Regions from separate parts of the Delftia sp. RIT313 genome, predicted to be linked through region 2. Evidence: riboswitches for the same ligand, from Rfam matches in the RefSeq annotation. Region 2 holds a riboswitch; the other holds the start of a gene.

Region 1 (7,600 bases), on a different contig from region 2:
TTCGGCATCAGCCATGCGGCCGTGGGCGGCGTGGTCACCGCCACGCAGGCCGGCTGCGCGCTGGCACTGCTGCTGCTGGTGCCGCTGGGCGACCGGCTGGAGCGGCGGCGGCTCATGCTTTTGCAGTTGCTGGGCCTGGTACTGGCCCTGGCGGCCGTCAGCACCGCGCGTTCGGCCGTTCTGCTGCTGGGGGGCATGCTGGCCGTGGGCCTGCTGGGCACGGCCATGACGCAGGGGCTGATCGCCTATGCGGCCAGCGCCAGCCAGGCGCATGAGCGCGGGCGCGTGGTGGGCGCGGCCCAGGGCGGTGTTTTCATCGGCCTGCTTTTGGCGCGCGTGTTTGCCGGCGCCGTGGGTGACCTGGCTGGCTGGCGTGGCGTCTATGCCTGCTCGGCCCTGTTGATGCTGGCCCTGGCCTGGCTCCTGTGGCGGCAACTGCCCCGGCTGGCGGTGCCCTTGCATGCACCCAGCTACACGCAGCTGCTCGCCTCCATGCTCCAGCTGCTGCGCCAGGACCGCATGCTGCGCACACGCGGCATGCTGGCCCTGCTGATGTTTGCCACCTTCAATATCTTCTGGAGCGCCCTGGTCCTGCCGCTGAGCGCACCGCCCTACAGCCTGTCGCTCACGGCCATCGGCGCCTTTGGCCTGGCCGGCGTGGTGGGCGCACTGGCAGCAGCCCGTGCCGGGCACTGGGCCGACCAGGGTTTCGCGCAGCGCACCAGCCTGGGCGCGCTGGTGATCCTGCTGCTGGCCTGGGCGCCGATTGCGCTGCTGGAGCAGTCCCTGTGGGCGCTGGTTGCCGGCATCGTGCTGCTGGACCTGGGCGGCCAGGCCCTGCATGTGACCAACCAGAGCCTGATCTTTCGCAGCAATCCGCAGGCCCACAGCCGGCTGGTGGGCCTGTACATGCTGTTCTATGCCGTGGGCAGCGGGCTGGGCGCGCTGATTGCCACCAATGCCTACGCGCGGTTTGGCTGGCACGGCGTCTGCGTGGCGGGGGCGGCGTTCAGCCTGGCGGCCCTGGTGTTCTGGGCCATGACACGGGAAACGGCTGCCCAGGCCAGCGTTCCCGCCTAGACCCGGCTCACCAGCTCCGAAGGCACCCGGCCCAGCGCCTTGCGGAACATGGTGGAAAACGCGCTGGGGCTGTCATAGCCGAGGTCCAGCGCCACCTGCGTGACCGATGCGCCCGCAGACAGCCGGGACACCGCCGCCAGCAGGCAGGCCTGCTGGCGCCAGGCGCCAAAGGCCATGCCTGTGTGCTGCTGGAAAAACCGGCTGAAGGTGCGCAGGCTCTTGTTCAGCGTCTGCGCCCAGTCCTGCGGCGTGGCGCGGATGCTGGGCTGGGCCAGGAACTGCTTGCACAGGGCGGCCAGCTTTTCATCGCGGGGAATGGGCGCGAACAGCGGCAGGCTGCGGGCCGAGGCCAGCTCATGCAGCACCAGCGTGACCAGGGCGCCGTCGCGGCCTGCTTCGTCGTACAGCGCCGGCAGGTCGGCGCAGGACAGCAGCAGCTGGTGCAGTAGCGGGGTGACGACCAGGGCCTCGCAGTGCACACCCGGGCGGGGCGCAGCAGCCGGTTCGATGTACAGGCTGCGCGTGCTCACGCCCTGCATGCGCACGCTGTGCGGCTTGCTGGCCGGAATCCACACGCCGCTGTAGGGCGGGATGGTCCAGGCGCCGTCGTCGGTTTCCACTTCCATCAGCCCGCTCATCCCGTAGAGAAACTGGGCACGCCGGTGGCTGTGCGTGGGCAGCAGCGTGCCAGGCGTGTAGTCGGTGCCGATGGCCAGCACATCGCGCGCCACGGCGTCCACGGAATGCAGCGGGATGTTGAGCATGGGAATGTCCGGAAAACAGCCAACAGGCTTTGGCAGGAATTCGAGGATTATTGACCCATCCGCGAAAGCAGGCCAAACCGCAGCATCCTAAGGTTCAGTCCTTGCTCGTTTTTTCCAAAGGACTGTCTGTGTTTCCTCTCCTGCTGCTGGCTTTCGGTGTGCTTGCCGGCGTGACCACCGTGCTCTTCGGCTTTGGCGGCGGCTTCGTGGCCGTTCCGCTGCTTTATGCGCTGCTGACCTCCATCCACGGCGCGGACTCCGCCATTGGCCAGGCTGCCATGCACATTGCCGTGGCCACCTCCACCTGCGTGATGATTTTTGGCGCCTCCATGGCCACGCTGCGCCAGCACCGCGCGGGCGCCCTGCCGTGGGAGCAGGTGCGGCCGCTGGCTGGCTTCATCGCGGCCGGCGCCGTGGCGGGCGCGGCGGCCGCCACCTGGCTCAACGGCGACTGGGTGCGCTGGGCTTTCATTGCCTACCTTGCGCTGACCATTGCCGACGCGCTGCTGCGCCCGGGCTTCGTGCACGGCACCACCGCCCAATTGCAGCCCATGGGCCGCAGGCCCGCCGCCATCGCAGGCCTGGCGATTGGCGCGATTGCAGCCTTCCTGGGCGTGGGCGGCAGCGTGATGACCGTGCCGCTGATGCGCCGGCGCGGCGCCAGCATGGCGGCCGCCACGGCCATGGCCAGCCCCCTGTCTCTGCCCATGGCCGTGGCGGGCACCGCTGCCTACATGCTGGCATCGCAGGGCGCGGGGCTGGGCCTCTGGCATGTGGGCTATGTGGACCTGCAGGCCTTTGCGCTGCTGACGGCCGGATCGTGGACGGGCATCAGGCTGGCGGCACCGCTGATCGGCCGCATTCCCGATGCCCTGCATGCCAAGGCCTACCTGGCCCTGCTGGGCCTGGTGCTGCTGGTCATGATCGTGGCCTGAGCGCTGCGCTCAACCCTCCTGGAAGATCGCTTCGATCCGGGTCTCGAACACCCGGGCAATGGCGAATGCCAGCGGCAGGCTGGGGTCGTAGCGGCCCGTCTCGATCGCATTCACGGTCTGGCGCGACACGCCCAGCAGGTCCGCCAGCGCGGCCTGGCTCCAGCCGCGCTCGGCGCGCAGTTCACGGATGGTGTTTTTCATGGGAGGGGCACTTTGGCGGAACAGCTCATCGGCTGCGCAGCCAGTGGGCCACCGAGGCAGCCACCCAGAGCGCACCCATCAAGGGCCATACCATGAACATGCTGAGCTTGGGAAAACCTGCCATTTCCAGGAATCCGTAGGTGAAGGTGATGCCGGCCGTGCCCGCCGCCGCAATCGCCAGCTGCTCCAGCATGGACTTGCGCAGGAACTCGTCGGTATCGCGCACCAGGCGCACGATGGCCCGCACGGCCAGCGCAAACGCCAGCATGGGGCTCAGCAGCAGCGCTGTGCGCAGGGCCCCGGCCTGCATGTCGGCGCTGAGCAAAAGCGCCCCCACAAGCAGCGCCATGTAGAGCAGCAGCGCAAATCCAAGTTCCTTCTGGTAGCGGCGGTTGGTGACCGTTGTTTGATTCATGGAAGTCTCTCGCAATGTGTAAAGGATGCTTGACATTGTGCGATGCCACCGGCGGGTATGTCAAGCAAGCTTTACATCGGTACTGAACGCCCCGCCGTACAATCGCCGCCGTTGGTGCCAGCAGCCCCAGGGGCTGCGGTTAAACGGGAAACATGGGGCGGCCAGATAAAGCCGCCCGCATGTACTGCCCCCGCAACAGTGAGTGAAACGCCGCGTGCATTGCACCGGCCCCCGCCAAACCCGTGCCACTGGGCGTACAGCCCGGGAAGGCCTTGGCGAGTGCGTCACCAGTCTGGATACCGGCCAACAGGCGGCCGGCCGCGCATGCAGCGCAGCCGGTCTTTGTGGTTTCCGTGCCGGCGGGGTCGCTGGCGCGCAACTGGCTCGCATCCATGCACACCCTCGCCCTCGCGCGCGCCCCTGGCGCCGCTCTTCGCTCGCCCTCGGCGTTCCCCGTACTGCGCACGTTGTCCGCCCTGGCTGCGGCCTCGCTGCTGGCCTGCCAGGCCCAAGCACAGGTACAACAGGCACAACAGGCGCAGCGCGCACAGACCTCCCAGCTCGATACGGTGGTCGTCACCGCCTCGCGCAGCGAACAGTCCCTGCGCACCGTCACGGCCGACATGACCGTGATCGACGCCGAGACCATTGCCCGCAGCGGCGCCACGGGCGTGGCCGACCTGCTGGTGCAGGTGCCGGGCGTGCAGATCAACCGCAATGGCGGGCCGGGCCAGGTCACCTCGGTCTACCTGCGCGGCACCAGCAACCAGCACACTGCCGTGTTCATCGACGGCGTGCGCTACAGCTCGCAGGAGCTGCAGGGCGGCGCGGTCTGGTCCACCCTGCCGCTGGCGCAGATCGAGCGCATCGAGGTGCTGCGCGGCCCGGCCGCCGCCATCTATGGCTCAGACGCCATGGGCGGCGTAATCCAGATCTTCACCAAGCGGGCGGACGGCCAGACCCGCGCCTATGCCGAGGCGGGCATAGGCAACCAGGGCACCAGCAAGCTGGCCACGGGATTTCAGGGCGGAGCCAACGGCTTCACCTACGGGCTGAACCTGGCGGACGAGCGCAGCGACGGCTTCGACGTCTACCCCGGCAACACCTTCTCGCCCAACCCGGACAAGGATGGCTACAGCAACACCTCGCTGGGCCTGAACGCGGGCTACAAAACGGGCATCCACCAGATCGACGCCAGCCTGCTGCACAGCCGCCTGCGCACCCACTACGACCAGAGCCCGCCGCCTTTCGACGACTACGACGTGGTCAAGAACACCACCGGCAGCCTGCGCTGGCAGGCAGGCTGGAACGCCATGTACAAAAGCGTGGTCCAGGTCTCCCATACCGACAGCCAAAGCGACCGCCACACCCAGTCGTCGGAAAGCGCCAAGGGCCGCTCCACCAACTACCTGCTGCAGAACCTGTTCACGCTGGGCCAGCACCGTTTCAACATCGACCTGGAACGCCGCGAGGACAGGCTGGACACGCAATACGCCTGGACGCAGAACACCGACAGCCGGCGCGTGCAGAACTCCCTGTCGGCCGGCTGGCGCCTGACGGAGGGGCGCCACCAGTTCGACGCCAACCTGCGCCACGACCAGGTGCGCGACCAGCAGAACAAGACCACGGGCGGCCTGGGCTACGGCCTGCAGATCGACGAGCGCTGGCGCTGGGTGGCATCGGCCGGCACGGCCTTCCGCACGCCCACGCTGTACGAACGCTTCACGGGCCAGGCGGCGGCCGACCTCAAGCCCGAAAGCAGCACCAACGTGGAAACGGGCCTGCACTATGCGGCCGGTGCCAACCGCCTCTCGACCGTGGTCTACCGCAACAAGTTCAAGAACCTCATCACCTACGACTGGAACAGCGCCCTTCCCTGCAACTGCTACCGCAACTGGCAGAGCGCGGAGATCACCGGCCTGACGCTGTCGGGCAGCACGCGCCTGGGCAGCGCCAACCTGGGCGCCTCGCTGGACTTCATGAACCCCGAGAACCTGGAGACCGGCAAGCTGCTGCCCTACCGCTCCAAGCGCATGCTCAAGCTCAACGCCGACACCCAGGCGGCCGGCTGGACGCTGGGCGGCGAAGCGCAGCTGTACAGCGGCCGCTACGCAGACGAGGCGAACACCCTGCAACTGGGCGGTTACGGCGTGGTCAACCTCTACGCCCAGCGCCAGCTGACCAGGCAATGGACGCTGCTGGCCCGCGTCAACAACATCGCCGACCGCGACTACGCCCCCACGCGCGGCTACGCCAACGCAGGCCGCACCGTGTTCGTCAGCGTGCGCTGGACTCCCCTGCCCTGACCGCCATGCACCTGCTTGTGCGCCTGCCCCGCCTTCTGCTGCTGATCGCCGCGCTGGCCTGCGCGGGCGGCGCCAGCAACGCCCATGCGCAAAAGACGGGAGACGCGAGCCAAGGCAGCACAAGCACAGCCACTCCCTACACCATTACCGACATGCGCGGGCGCCAGGTGCGCCTGGAGCGCGTGCCGCAGCGCATCGTCTCGCTGCTGCCCTCGCTGACCGAATCGCTGTGCGCGCTGGACGCCTGCGAGCGCATCGTGGGCGTGGACGAGTTCTCCAACCACCCGGCCCGCGTGGCCGCCCTGCCCAAGCTGGGCCACACCTTTGCCCCGCTGGTCGAGGCCACCGTGCGGCTCAGGCCCGACGTGGTGCTGATGGCGTATTCCGCACCCGTCATCGCACAGCTGGAGCGCTTCGGCATTCCCGTGCTGGCGCTGGACGCCAACGACATGGCGCAGCTGGAGCAGGTACTGCACAAGCTCGACCAGCTGCTGCAGGTGCAGCGCGCCAACGCCCTGCTGGCGCGCATGCAGGCCGAGGTGGACCAGCAGGCCAAGGCGCTGGCTGCGCAAGCGCCCGCCGGGCAGAAGGTGTATTTCGAGGTGGACGCCACGCCTTATGCGGCGGGGCCGGACTCCTTCATAGGCCAGCTGCTGCAGCGCCTGGGCGCGCGCAATGTGCTGCCGCAGAACCTGGGTCCCTTCCCCCGCATCACGCCCGAATACGTGCTGCGCCAGCAGCCCGAACTCATCATCCACACGCCGCAGACGCCATCAGCCAGCTTTGCCGCCCGCCCCGGCTGGAGCCGCATGCCAGCCGTGCGCTCCGGCCGCATCTGCGCGCTGGACCTGGTCGAGACGGACGTGGTCTCCCGCCCCGGCCCGCGCCTGGGCGAGGCGGCGCGGGCGCTGGCCCGCTGCCTGCAGATGCCGGGCACAGCGCCGCGTTGACTTCTCTGGTCTGATTGACCCGCTTGGTCTGCTTGGCCGATGGCCTCGCCTACTCCAGCACCACGGCCGTGCCGCTGGCAGACACCATCAACATGCCATTGCCCTGGCCCAGCACTTCGTAATCCAGGTCCACCCCCACCACGGCATTCGCGCCCAGTTCCTGGGCGCGTTCCTCCAGCTCCTTGAGCGCAATCTCGCGCGCCCGCTGCAACTCGCGCTCATAGGTGGCCGACCGCCCGCCCACGATGTCGCGCAGCCCGGCAAACAAATCCTTGAACACATTGGCGCCCAAAATTGCCTCGCCCGCGACCACGCCGCAGTAGCGGGTGATGCGGCGGCCTTCGATCTGGGGGGTGGTGGTGATGATCATGAGAAATCCTCGGTGGTGAGTGACGGAGATGCACCTTGAGCGCCAAGCCGGCAAGGGGCAGACGCAAGGCAGGACTGAACGGGGCAGTCTGCCATAGGCGTGGGGTATCATCGCCTCCAGGTGCTGAACACACCTTTTGTTAGCCGGTCCGCCACTCTCGAAAGCAGTGGCGTTTTCTCGTCCATAGGATTCGTGCGCCTGCGCGCGCCTGTTTTATGGCCGGGTAGCGCGCAGTCATAAAAGACCTTTCGAGGGAAAGCTGCGGGCGGAGCTAGCACCGTGTTCAAGTACCCGGCCACCTCTCTGAACAGGAGGTGAAGTTGAACGAAACGCTAGGAGGCCTCTATGGCTGCTTTCTTTGTGGGCGGGTCAACGCTCTCTTCCCTACCAATCAACACTGCGCCACAGTTCTCTGATCTGTACGCAGCGTCCTACTCATTCTCCGCGCCCGGCTCCAAGCCATTTCGCTAAGGAGTCGCCATGTTGTATTTTCAGATGTCGGAAGATGAGTTCAACCAACTGAACCGCGTGCGAGAACAATGGGGACTCATCTCCAGCTTGCTGATTGGCGCTTACCCC
Region 2 (7,600 bases):
CAGTTCACTGGTGGTGCCGGAATCGCTGCGCGAGCAGCCGGCCAGCAGCAGGGTGGCCGCCAGGGCGCCAGCGCACAGGCCGTGGAGACCGTGGAGGCTTTTGGAGCGCGCCATGGCCATCAGAACCGGATATGGGCCGCGATCTCGAAGCGGCGGCCTTGCCCGACCAGGAACTGGCTGCCGTAGCTCGATCCCACATAGACCCTGTCGGCCAGGTTGCGGCCGATCAGGCTCAGGGTGGTGCGCGGGTCCACCTGCCAGCTCAGCGCGGCGTCGGCCACGGTGTAGGCGGGCAGGTTCACGGTATTGGCGTTGTTGCCAAAGCGGTCACCCACGTAGCGCAGGCCCAGCGAGGCTTGCCAGGCGCCCACGCGGTAGTGGCCCCAGAGGTTGGCCGTGGTCTTGGCCACGTTCTGCGGACGGTTGCCTGCGCGGTTGCCGCCAGCCTCGATGAGCTTGTCGAACTGGGCGTCCACATAGGACAGATTGCCCTCCACGCGCAGGGCGGGCGTGGCCTGGAAGGTGGCGGTGACCTCGGCCCCGCGCGAGGACTGGCTGCCGCCCTGGATGGAGATGGCCGGGCGGTCGGGGTCGCGCGTGATGATGTCGTCCTTCTTGATGTCGAACACAGCCAGCGTCCATTCGCCGCGCCCGCCAGCCACTTGCTGCTTGATGCCGATCTCGGCCTGGCGGCCCTTGCTCAGCTTGTAAGCCGTGTTGGCCAGGTTCAGCGACACCAGGCTGTTGACGGGATCGTGTCCCGAGTTGATCTGCCCATAGACATGGGTGTTGCGGGCTAACTCATAGGTCAGGCCCAGGCGCCAGGAGGTGGCGGCCAGCGTCTTGTTGAAATCCGTGCCGCCCACCAGCGAGTGGCTGGCAAAGTCGTAGACATCGCGGCGCAGGCCGGCCATGGCCAGCCAGCGGTTGCTGATGCGCCAGGCATCTTCCAGGTACAGGGCATGCTGGGTCACGCCGGTTTCTGTCTTGGCGGCGGTGAGATCGGGGCTGGCCCAGCTGCCATGCACGGGATCCCAGGCCGAGACCGTGGACGAGCCGCCATAGGGCGAATTGTTGGACAGCCGCAGGTTGATGCGCGCGGCCTCCCAGCCCATGGCGATCTTGTGCGAGCCCCGGTCCACGTTCAGGCCCAGGCGGTTGCCGGTCTGCTCCAGGTCGTGCAGGATTTCCAGGTAGTCGGAGCGGCCCACGGTCCAGGTGGCGGGGTTGAGCGCGTAGGCCTCGATGTTGCGCCAGTGGCGGTCGGACTTCACGTGGTACAGCTCGTTGCGCACCGTCAGCCAGTCATTGGCCTTCCATTGCACCTTGGCGCGCAGGCGCTCGTCGGCATAGCGCAGCACGCTGTCTTCGGCGTTGTAGTTGCGGTCGCGCAGCGACTCCACCACCTTGCCGTCCAGGCCCGGCGTGCCCCAGTAGCGGCTGGGCTTTTGCACGCTGCGGTCGGCAATCAGGTCGATCTGCAGGTCGCTCGTGGGCTCCAAGCGCAGCGTGCTCATGAACTTGCCGTTGCGCGACTGGTCCAGATCGCGCTCGCCCGCGCTGCGCGCGGTGTAGCTGTCGATGCGGTAGCTGGCATAGGCGCCCAGGGCGCCGGTCACGCCCAGGCCCAGGCGCAGCGTGTCGTCCGTGCCCGCACCCACCAGCACCTCGGCCGAGCTGGTGCGGCTGGGCTGCTTGCGGATGGCGTTGACCGTGGCGCCCATGGTGCCGCTGCCATACATCAGCGAGGCCGGTCCACGCAGCACGTCGATGCGCTCGTAGCCCCAGCTGTCACCCGGATAGGCCGTGGTGCCGGCGGCCACGCCCAGCACCATGCCGTCTTCGGCCACGCCCACGGAATTGACACCCGCAAAGCCGCGGCTGCTGAAGGACAGGCCGCCGTTGCCCGGCGTGCTGCTGGAGGTCAGGCCCACGGTGCGCGTGACGGCGTCCACCAGGGCGTAGTCGCCGCGCTCCTGCATCTGCTCGGCAGAGACGCCGTCCACGCTGGCCGGCACTTCCTGGTTGGAGACGCCGGTATGGCTGGCAGAGCGCGCAGGCTGGGCCAGTTGCTGGCCGATGCGTTCGGCCTGGCCGGTGACCTGGACCTCGGGCAGGGCGGTTGATGGGGGCGTTGGCGTGGGCGTGGGCGTTTGGGTTTGAGCCTGCGCCGGCAGGCAGATGAAGGCGCAGGCCAGGGCCAGCGGGCTCAGCCGCACGGAAAGGGACTGGGCAGCGCGAGCGCTGGAAACCCTGGAAAAGGAAGAATGCATTTCGAACATCGGTCTTCGACCGTCTGATGCGAAAGCAAGGCACTGCCACCTCTCCAGCCAGCGTGGGAGGAAAGGGCGCAGGACGTTGCCATCCGCACCCCGCAGACAGTCAAGAAAACGCCTGCACAGCAGGCGCGAAACGCAGCAGGCCGGTCTCCGGGCTCACAAGCGGCGCAAGGACATGCCTTCCGCCCAGCGCCCCGTCTTCCCAATCCACCCGCGAAAAGCTGCATGTTGCAGACCACGCCATGAACCAGTGACAGCCTGTCATCGCCCCTCCGCAGGGTTGCGGAGACTGGCGGGACAGGCATGGAGCGCCTTGACTTGTTTACCGTTGCGGGGGCAGCCAAGGCCTGTGCCGGCAGCGCAAAAAGCATTTGCTGGCAGTCACCTTGTTCCCGTTTCATCCCCATGGCTGGCATGCGGACACCTGTTGCACGGATGCCTTTGCAGGCGCGGCATTATAGCCAGCGGTCTGTTTTCATAGCCTTTGGCGCCTGGGGCACGTCGTGCAAAAGCAGCTCCAGACCCAGCCACTCGCCACGGTGAACGCGGCTGATGGCATGCCGCAGATGCACGCGGTAAAAGCCCGCCGCACCGCGCACCGGGCGCGGCCCCGTGGCGATGATGGCCGCATCCCCCAGGCCCAGCGGCAGCACCATGGGGCGCGATTGCATGCGCGGGCGCTGCTCGGTCATCACGAATTCGCCGCCCTCGAAATCCTGGCCCGGCCGGGACAGCAGCAGCACCAGCTGCAGCGGAAACACCGCCGCACCTTCGCTGTATGAACGCAGAGGGGCATGGCCCGCTTGCGGCACGCGCAGCAGATGTGGCTGTGGCTGCGTTTGGCCTGCTTGTCGGCCCGGACGCATGAAATCCTCGAAGCAGCCTGGCAACTCAGGCTGCAAGCCCATGTGTTCGCGCCAGCGGTTGGCCAGGGCCAGCAGATGCCCGTACAGCACCGGGCGCCATGCCTGCACGCAGGGCGGCAGGCCAGACGCGGCTGCCGCCTCGCGGGCCACGGCGCGGCTTTCATCCGCAGTCAGCAGCTGCGGCAGCAGGGCATGGCCTTCGGCATCGAGCTCAGCGGCAATCCGCGCCCAATCCAGGCGGGCGAAGCGATCCTGGCTGTTGAGCCTGTCCATTTCAGACCGTCCAACCATTCAGCCCGCCTTGCGAAAAGTGAGATTGATGCGCCGCCCGCCCAGCAGCGGGTGGGGCTGGTCCTTGAGCGGCAACACGCCGTGGTGGCGCAGCCGATCCACGCCGCCCCAGACCACCACGTCGCCATGCTGCAGCGGCACCCTGGCCGTGCTGTCCGCGCGCGCCAGTCCTCCAAACAGAAACGTGGCCGGCATGCCCAGGGACACCGAGACAATGGGCGCGCCCAGGTCGCGTTCGTCGCGGTCCTGGTGCAGGGAAAGCCGGGTGCCGGGCAGGTACTGGTTGATGAGGCAGGCATCGGGCACAAAGCCTTCGAACCCCGCCGCAGCGGCCGCCTCGCCCGCCAGCCGGACAAACACGACCGGCATGGCGGGCCAGGGCTGGCCGCTGAGTGGGTCGATGGCGCTGTAGCGGTAGCCGCGCCTGTCGCTGGTCCAGCCCAGCGCGCCGCAGTTGGTCATGGCCACCGACATGGTGAAGCCGCCCGGCGTGACCAGATGGCGCAGCGGCGCCTGCGCCGCAATGCCTTCGACCGCATCCAGCAACTGCGCGGCATGGGGCAGGGCATGGCCGCGCAGCACCACGGATTGCGGACCTATGGATTCGGCCCCGTTGGGCTGTTCATCGGCGAAAAGATCCAGCGTGCTCATACCGGCCATCCATCAAAGTGCGTCATGAAAGATCAGCCCCACGGTATGGCGATGGCCGCTGTGGATGCGGCTGACCCCATGGCGCATTGCCACGCGGCGGTAGCCGGTGCGCCGCCCGGGCACGGGCCGGTGGCGCACGGCCAGGACCAGCGCATCGCCCTGGTCCAGTGCCATCACATCGGCCCGCTGCCGGTCGCCATCGGCCTGGGTGATGACGAACTCGCCACCCGTGAAGTCCCGCCCGGGCCGCGACAGCAGCAGCACCACCTGCAGCGGAAACACATGCTCTCCATAGACGTCCTGGTGCAGGCAGTTGTAGTCGCCCGCACCGTATTGAAGGATGAGCGGCGTGGGCCGCAACTGGCCCTGCGCGTGGCAGCGCGCCAGGAAGTCCTGCAGCCGGTCCGGATAGCGCACCTCCAGCCCCATGCGCTGGTTCCAGAGATTGGCCACCGGCGCCAGGCGCAGATACAGCTGCTCGCGCAGGCGTTGCAGCAGCGGTGGCAAGGGGTAGTCGAAATATTGGTACTCGCCGCGCCCGAAACCGTGGCGTGCCATGACGATGCGGGAGCGAAAGCCGTCCTCCCTTGCGTAAAGAGCGGCCAGGTCGCGGCACTGCTGCGCATCCAGCAGGCCGGGCAGGCGCGCACAGCCTTGCTCATCGAGCTGGTGCTCCATCTGCGTCCAGTGGCAGGGCGGGGCGGATTCGCAAGCTTCGTTGTCGAAAAGACCGAGGTTGAGCATGGCGGGCGGGGTTGGCGGTATGGGCGCGGTTGGCAATATGGGCGCTGTGGGCAATTGCCGCAGTCTAGGGCGCCGCCGCAGCGCCTGCATCCCGCTTCTTGCAGTGGACAGAATGTCAACCGGTGGAAGCACCTGCCAGCCGCGTGCTGGACAGGCCTGGGAGGGCCGGCTGGCGGCTGCAATTGAACAATCGAGGCATTCCTGCAAACGCCTCAGGCCCGCCATGTCCAGCAACGTCCATCACCTCTATCTTTTCTTCGATACGCCCCTGCAGCTGCGCCGCGTGCAACTGATCTGCCAGTACCTGGCCCGGCAGTCCTGGGAGCAGGCCGAGCGCTGGATCCATGAGCTGGACCCCGCCCTGGACCGGTCCGCGCTGTGGGATGACGACTGGGCCAATGCCAGCGCCCTGGGCCACCCCCAGCACCTGGAACTGGGCTTCGACACCCGCACCACGGCCGGCATGCCCTGGCGATTGCTGGAGACGCTGTTCCAGCACGGCCTGCAGGCGGCGGTGCTGCATGTCTTCTACGACCAGGTGGGCGAGAGCGAGCGCTACCACTTCGATGCCGGCCAATGGGTCAGCCACCACGCCTGGCTGTCCCGATACCCGGAGCGCCAGGTGCTGGTCGATACGGATGGCGAGGTCTATCCGCAGCCCGGCCAGGAAGAGGGCGCCGACGGCACCGCTCTCACCAATCCGGCCCAGCCCATGACCATCACCCGGCTGCGCGAGCGGGACCAGGAGCGTGACCGCCAGGCCCAGGAATCCGTGCAGGCCCTGCTGGACACCATGGCCAGCCTGCGCAAGAGCGGCGTATCGCCCGTGCAGGGCATCGTGGGGCTGTTCATGCTGCGGGCCGGCTTTCGCGGGCTGTGCGAGGCCGTGGCCTTCACCGTGATTGCGGCCCTGGCCTTCAGAGGCAAGGGACTGTGGCTCTGGCCGGCTTTGGGATTGGTGCTGGCGGTGGTGCTGCCTCTGTACCGCATGGCCGGCGCGCGACGGGAGTTTGCGGGGCAGGGTGGCGGCGATGCCGCATCCTGAGACAATCCGCGCTCGGCAAAATGAAACAAATTGCACAAGACCAGCTGAATCCCAGGAGAGGGTGAACAGGATGAGGATACGGACCATGGCCCCGGCAGGGTGGATCTGCGCCAGCAGGCGCTGTTTTCCTGAGCGGAGCCGTCGCTGATGCAGCCCACCGCCATTGAACAGGGTGCTGCCGTGGCACCAGGCGTTCACGAGGATTTCGGCCATTTGCTGGGGCTGTACATGCGCCGCATCCGCGCCAGCGCCTCGGGCGTGGCCACCGAGATCGGGCTGAGCCGGGAAGCCGTCAACAACTGGAGGAATGGGGTTTCCCTGCCCAATCCGCGCTCGCGCGACCGGCTGGCCGCCTGCGCCCAGTACCTGCGCCTGACGGAGGCGGAGACCAATCGCCTGTTCTCCGCCGCTGGCTTTGCCACGGAGTTTCCGCTGCAGGCCGCCGCCGCTGGCGCCCAGCCTTTTGCAGGCTTCATGGACCGGCTTTTCGCCCAGCTGGCCCAGGCCCGGCCCTATGCCATCACCATGCTGCTGTCGCCCGCGCACTGGGGGCAGCCCCCGTTTCGCCAGGAACTGCTGCTGCGCGCCCGCGCCCAGTATGGCGCCGAGGCGGTGTTGCACATCCAGCCGCCCTACAGCGTGAGCACGGCTGCGGCCGACTATTTTGCGGCCCTGGGCCGGCAATGCGGGCTGGGCGAAGTGGGCTCGGACTACGAATTCGAGGCCCTGCTGGAAAAGCGCCTGCTGGCCGGCGGCCGGCTGTTCTGCCTGGTCAGCCGCTTCGAGCAGGGCACGGCGCAGCTGCGCGAGACACTGGCCGGCATTCTGCGCAGCCTCAGCGAAATGCACAGCGGCCGCCTGCACTTGCTGCTGTGCGGCAGCGAGGCCCTGGCCGACCTCAAGTACCGCAGCGGTGACCTGTCGCTGCTCAACATCGGCCAGGTGGCCCACTGGCCCGATCCCACGCTGGAAGACCTGGCCCTGATGGCGCGCCAGCGCTGGCCCGGCACGGCCTGGCCGGCCGAGGTCATCGAGGCATTGCAGGCGCTGACGGGCGGGCATCCCGCGCTTTTCGAGGAAGCGCTGCAATGGCTGGTGGAGCAGGGCGTGGGCGTCGCTTCCGTGCACTCGCCCCTGCTGCGCGCCCATCTGGTGGCCAGTGCGCGCCTGTGGCAGACCTTGCTGCCCCTGGCGCAGGAACCTGCCACGCGCGAGCAACTGCGCGGGCTGGTGGATGCGGCATCGCTGGGCCGTGCACGCCCCTATCTGCAGGATGCCGTGCTGCGGCGCCTGTTCTGGGGCAATCTGCTGCAGGTGCGCGGAGCAGGTGAGGGCGCCCATCTGCACTGGCGCTGCGACATTGCCCGCGAAGCCGCCGTGGCGGTGCTGCAGGCATGAGCGGCCTGGGCCGGCTTGTGCAACTGCCCAGATCCTGGTGGCGCGCCGCGCTGCTCGCCTTGGTCACGCTGTTCATCGGCACGGCCATCCTGCTGCCCCGCTACAACCCCGTCACCCGCAGCAGCCTGCAGGGCGCGGAAAGCTCGGGCCGGGTCTGGAACGAAATCATCCTGTGGCGCCTGGCCCTGATGGACTATGTGCGCCAGCATGAAAGCTGGCCGCAGGACCTGGCCAGCGTGGCGCCGGACATTGCCGAACCGCGCGTGCGCATGAGCTCGCCCAGGCCCTTCGTGCTGCAGGCGGACGTGGTGCGCGACAGCCAGATG

What was found. A riboswitch is a leader RNA that binds a small molecule or an ion and turns the genes downstream of it on or off. The one in region 2 is predicted to bind cobalamin.
Region 1: linked by a shared signal. The riboswitch ahead of BW39_RS12045 (TonB-dependent receptor domain-containing protein) and the one ahead of BW39_RS13930 (TonB-dependent receptor) in region 2 are both predicted to bind cobalamin.

The regions. Positions count from the first base shown of each region.
Region 1 is NZ_JFYT01000044.1:18,498-26,097, reverse strand. Features, by position in the region: gene BW39_RS12075 (MFS transporter) at 1-1,080, shown strand, start outside; gene BW39_RS12070 (AraC family transcriptional regulator) at 1,077-1,844, opposite strand; gene BW39_RS12065 (sulfite exporter TauE/SafE family protein) at 1,973-2,779, shown strand; gene BW39_RS12060 (helix-turn-helix transcriptional regulator) at 2,789-2,980, opposite strand; gene BW39_RS12055 (hypothetical protein) at 3,006-3,395, opposite strand; cobalamin riboswitch at 3,492-3,717, shown strand; gene BW39_RS12045 (TonB-dependent receptor domain-containing protein) at 3,788-5,701, shown strand; gene BW39_RS12040 (ABC transporter substrate-binding protein) at 5,707-6,651, shown strand; gene BW39_RS12035 (heavy metal-binding domain-containing protein) at 6,701-7,021, opposite strand; gene BW39_RS31970 (hypothetical protein) at 7,502-7,600, shown strand, end outside.
Region 2 is NZ_JFYT01000047.1:21,048-28,647, forward strand. Features, by position in the region: gene BW39_RS13925 (ABC transporter substrate-binding protein) at 1-120, opposite strand, end outside; gene BW39_RS13930 (TonB-dependent receptor) at 120-2,282, opposite strand; cobalamin riboswitch at 2,404-2,722, opposite strand; gene BW39_RS13935 (2OG-Fe(II) oxygenase) at 2,735-3,418, opposite strand; gene alkB (DNA oxidative demethylase AlkB) at 3,437-4,087, opposite strand; gene BW39_RS13945 (2OG-Fe(II) oxygenase) at 4,100-4,831, opposite strand; gene BW39_RS13950 (hypothetical protein) at 5,055-5,876, shown strand; gene BW39_RS13955 (hypothetical protein) at 6,057-7,274, shown strand; gene BW39_RS13960 (AAA family ATPase) at 7,271-7,600, shown strand, end outside.